DNA from 2 places in the Priestia sp. SB1 genome. Region 2 is predicted to be linked to the other one. Evidence: riboswitches for the same ligand, from Rfam matches in the RefSeq annotation. Region 2 holds a riboswitch; the other holds the start of a gene.
The links. A riboswitch is a leader RNA that binds a small molecule or an ion and turns the genes downstream of it on or off. The one in region 2 is predicted to bind glycine.

Region 1: it holds a riboswitch for glycine, as region 2 does, so the genes downstream of both, gcvT (glycine cleavage system aminomethyltransferase GcvT) here and WKH56_RS30645 (amino acid permease) in region 2, are expected to answer to the same signal.

The regions. Positions count from the first base shown of each region.
Region 1 covers NZ_JBBJSS010000001.1:611,273-613,680, reverse strand. The annotation lists gene WKH56_RS03130 (DEAD/DEAH box helicase) at 1-1,028, opposite strand, end outside; glycine riboswitch at 1,209-1,301, shown strand; gene gcvT (glycine cleavage system aminomethyltransferase GcvT) at 1,514-2,408, shown strand, end outside.
Region 2 covers NZ_JBBJSS010000011.1:25,264-27,671, forward strand. The annotation lists gene WKH56_RS30645 (amino acid permease) at 1-814, opposite strand, end outside; glycine riboswitch at 974-1,054, opposite strand; gene rlmD (23S rRNA (uracil(1939)-C(5))-methyltransferase RlmD) at 1,307-2,408, opposite strand, start outside.

The DNA of each region.
Region 1 (2,408 bases), on a different contig from region 2:
TGTTCCGTTAATGCGCTGTTTTGATCTTCCTGACGTTCCAGCATGTTTTTTAATGTCATATATACCGCTTCGCGGCTGCTGCAGGCCTCTCGCTGCAGAGTTAAAATTGAAAAAGCGCTTGAAGGGTGCAGTCCGTTTCCTTTAAAAGACGTAATCGCATCGTATAGCTCGCGTTCTTTTGGCGAGAATTCAACAGGAATGGTTTGAACAATTCGCTTCGTCCATTCGATACCAGTATCATGGCGGCGATTTCGAATCATAACTTTGTTAACAAGCTCTTTTAAGTGCTCATCGTTTTGCAAAGAGCGTTTTTTAGCAGAAAATAATTCTTCGAAATAGTCTTTATTGCCGAGATGGCCAGGCTTTAAAAGAGAGACTAAGTTGAAAATTTCTTCAATTCGATTTTGAATCGGTGTTGCGGTTAGCAACAGACAAAATTTCTTTTTTAGACTTTGCACAAATTCATAGTTTTTTGTTTTGTTGTTTTTAAGTTTATGAGCTTCATCAATAATGATGAGGTCGTAGTCTTGTTCTAGCACAATTTCTCGATGAGGAGAACGTTTTGCTGTATCAATTGAAGACACAACGATGTCACACTGATCCCACACATATGATTTCCTTTGAGGGACTGCGGGAATATAAAATTTTTGATTCAATTCCATGGCCCACTGTGAAACAAGCGAAGCTGGAACTAAAATGAGAACTTTTTTAACAAGTCCGCGAATCATATATTCCTTCAAAATTAACCCTGCTTCAATAGTTTTCCCCAGTCCTACTTCATCTGCTAAAATGGCTTTCCCATTCATTGTTTCAACTACTTGTTTGGCTACTTCGAGCTGATGAGGAAGCGGCGTTAAATCGGCTAGATGTTTTGGGCTTTGTAGTCCTTCAAATTCTGAGATAAGCGTTTGGTCTTCTATTTCATAGGCAAGTTTATACAAATCCCATGCTGACCAAGGGCCGTCTTGCTCCAATTTAGTTGAGAAGGCTGCTTCCCATGTTTCATCGATGTTTAATTTCACTTTCATGATAAAAATGCTCCTTTGTAAAAAATTTTTATTGAACAAATGATAAGAATCAGGTAGGATAAAAATATATTTAGAAAATTTGAAAAAGAAAATAGATTAGCACTTTACAAATGATTGTGTGAATAAAGATAGATACATCTTTCAGTAGTATGCCCAACTTTACCAACTTTATAGAAGCGAATGACGACACGGGGAGAGACTACTTGAATGTAGCGCCGAAGGAGCAAGCAATAAAATTGTGAATCTCTCAGGCAAAAAGACTCTTGTTTGACGCAGCTCTGGAGAGTGTCTATGCGTTTATAGACCACCCACGAGGCAAACCTATTCGTTTATAGGTAAACTTTCAGGTGAAAAGGACAGAGACTTCCTACTAAATACAGTAGGGGGTTTTCTGTCCTTTTTTGTTTGGATACATAGTGATCCCCACACTATTTGAAAACTCCCCGTTATGAAAAGTTTCACGTGAAAAAGAGGAGGACATAAATATGACAACAGAATTACACAAAACGCCGCTTTATGATATCTATCAAAAATATGGTGCCAAAACAATTGATTTTGGAGGATGGGCTCTTCCCGTTCAATTTTCTTCTATTAAAGAAGAGCATGAAGCTGTACGTACAAAGGCAGGTCTTTTTGATGTCTCTCATATGGGAGAAATTCTTGTGACAGGAGCTGATAGCTTAGCTTTTCTTCAGCATACGATGACAAATGACGTTTCTACCCTTGTAGATGGAAAAGCGCAGTATACGGCTATGTGTTATGAAGACGGAGGCACGGTAGATGATTTGCTGATTTACAAAAAAGCAGATCAAGAGTATTTGCTGGTCGTAAACGCTGCTAATATTCAAAAAGACTATGAGTGGCTTGTGTCTCACAAACAAGGAGATGTAACGCTCGTTAATCAATCTGATGAAACTGCGCAGCTAGCATTACAAGGTCCTTTAGCAGAAAAAGTTTTACAAACGTTAACGAATGAAAATTTAGCTTCATTAAAGCCATTTACATTTGCTGATGATGTAGAAGTAGCGAATGTAAATGCTCTCGTTTCACGTACTGGATATACCGGAGAAGATGGTTTTGAAATTTATTGTTCTTCAGCTGACGCCTCTCACTTGTGGACGGCTATTTTAGAAGCAGGAAGTGAGGAAGGTGTGTTGCCTTGCGGACTAGGCGCTCGCGATACGCTTCGTTTTGAAGCTACTTTGGCTTTATATGGCCAAGAGCTTTCAAAAGATATTACGCCCATTGAAGCTCGAATTGGATTTGCAGTAAAGACGAACAAAGACAGCTTTATTGGAAAAGAAGTGTTAAAAGAACAGCGTGAAAGCGGGGCACCTCGTAAGCTGGTAGGAATTGAAATGATTGATAAAGGTATACCAA
Region 2 (2,408 bases):
AGGTTTTAACAAATGGGCTTTCTGCTGCATTCAATTCCATCCACGGGTTAATAAATAAAAGGACGATAAGCGCTCCAACATAGAAAAATAAGATTCGCAGCGGAATTTTATTAATGGCCGATGGAATATTTTTTTGGGGATTTGATGTTTCCGCTGCCGATACCCCTACCAATTCAACCCCGACGTATGCGAAAATAACCATTTGGAATGAAAGTAAGAAACCTGAAACACCGTTTGGAAACAGTCCTCCATGACTCCAAAGATTTTGAACCGTAACGGATCCTGCATCTGTTTTAAATCCGATTACCAGTAAAATAACGCCAATAACAATTAACGCAAGAATCGTAATAACCTTTATTAAAGCAAACCAAAACTCTAATTCTCCAAATAATTTTACGGTTAATAAGTTAAGTCCTAATAAAATGATTACACAAATAAGTGCAGGAATCCACTGAGGAATATTGAACCAATATTTCACATATACGCCAACGGCAATCACATCAGCCATAGCTGTCATGATCCAGCAAAACCAGTACGTCCACCCTGTGACAAATGAAGCCCATGGTCCAAGATACTCTTCAGCAATATCTGTTAACGATTGATAACCTGCTTTAGACAGCAGTAGTTCTCCTAGCGCTCTCATCACAAAGAAAAGCGAAATACCCACAATTAAATAAGCAAAGATGATAGAGGGACCTGCAAGCTGTATGGCTTTACCAGAACCTAAAAATAATCCCGTCCCAATGGTTCCTCCAATCGCGATTAGCTGAACATGACGATTGGATAAATCCCTCTTTAATTCTCGTTGTTCCAACTCTAACTCCTCCTAACAATAAAACCTTTGATGCGATCGTGCGGACTACAAAATAAAGCCCAATAAAAAAAGAGATTGGATGCGCTCCAATCTCTTGGTCATAAGAATAACAAATATTATGGTACATGCTACCAATTAGTAACATGCCAAATAAATATCCGGTACTCTTCTGTCCTTTTGCCTGAGATTGTGAACCCTTCGGCGTCGCGAAACTATCGCGATCTCTCCAGAAGCTGCTCCTGCTATAGTGTGATCCATAGCAATCATAGCTTTCTACGTATTAAATTTTTCAATCAAGATAATGACTGTCGAATAGTTGTTTATTCTAATACCAGATGGATGCTTTGTCAATAGGAGAAATTAGTTTCATTTATTTTCCTTATTTGAAATATGATACTACATAAAAACCTTGTTCCTTTACTTGTGATAAAGACCTCCTTATTACAAAGAAAAAAGAGCAGAATCAAATCTGCTCTTTTACTCTTTTTCTATTCATTTCTTTAACGTCAAACTCACTACATTCTCCACATGCGCTGTATGAGGGAACATATCAACAGGCTGAATGTAATCAACGTTATAAGCCTTCGACAGCTGCTGCACATCTTTGGCTAATGTGGATGGATTACAAGATACGTAAACCACTTTCTTTGGCTTTACTTGTAAAATTGTTTTTAGAAGCTTGTCATCACAGCCTGTTCGCGGCGGGTCAACGACGATAACGTCTGGCTTCCAGCCTTCTTTTACCCACTGCGGCATCCATTTTTCAGCCGGACCTGTTACATACGTGGCATGTTCAAATCCATGATCTTTGGCATTTTTTCGCGCGTCTACAATGGATTCTTCAATCGTGTCCATTCCGCGAATTTCTTTGACATCTTTAGCAAGCCATAAGCCAATTGTCCCTACTCCGCAGTAAGCATCTACGATTTTTTCACTGCCTGTTAGCGCAGCTGCTTTTTTTACTTCTTCATATAGCTTCACCGTTTGGAGAGGATTCAGCTGGAAAAATGCACGCGCTGAAAGTTCGAATGAGATATCACCTAACGTTTCTTGAATCACCGACTTTCCAGCAAGTGTAAACGTTTCGTCTCCAAAAATAAGCGATGTTTTTTGACCGTTTACGTTTTGTACGAGTGATTTCACTTCCGGCAGGCGGCGCTGAATTTCTTTCATCAGCAGCTCTTTTTTCGGAATTTCTTTTTTAGCTGTAATCAAGACAATTTGAACTTCACCCGTTTCAAACCCTACTCGAGATACAATGGTACGCACAATTCCACGGCGTTTACGCTCATTGTAGATAGGAATTTGAAGGTCTTGTAAAATTCGTTTTATTTCTTTTGTCACGTGATTTGTAGCTTTATGCTGAATGGGACAGTTTTCAATATCAATCAAGCGGTGAGAATTCAGTCCATACAAACCCGCAATGACTTTTTGTTTGTCCACGCCGACTTGAAACTGAGATTTATTACGGTAGCGCCACGGATCTTCCATACCAATCGTTTGGCGAGTTTTTTCCTCTACTTTTTTTAATGAACTGTGACGTTCGAACGCTTGCAGAACAATATCTCGCTTGGATTCTAGCTGACCTTCATAA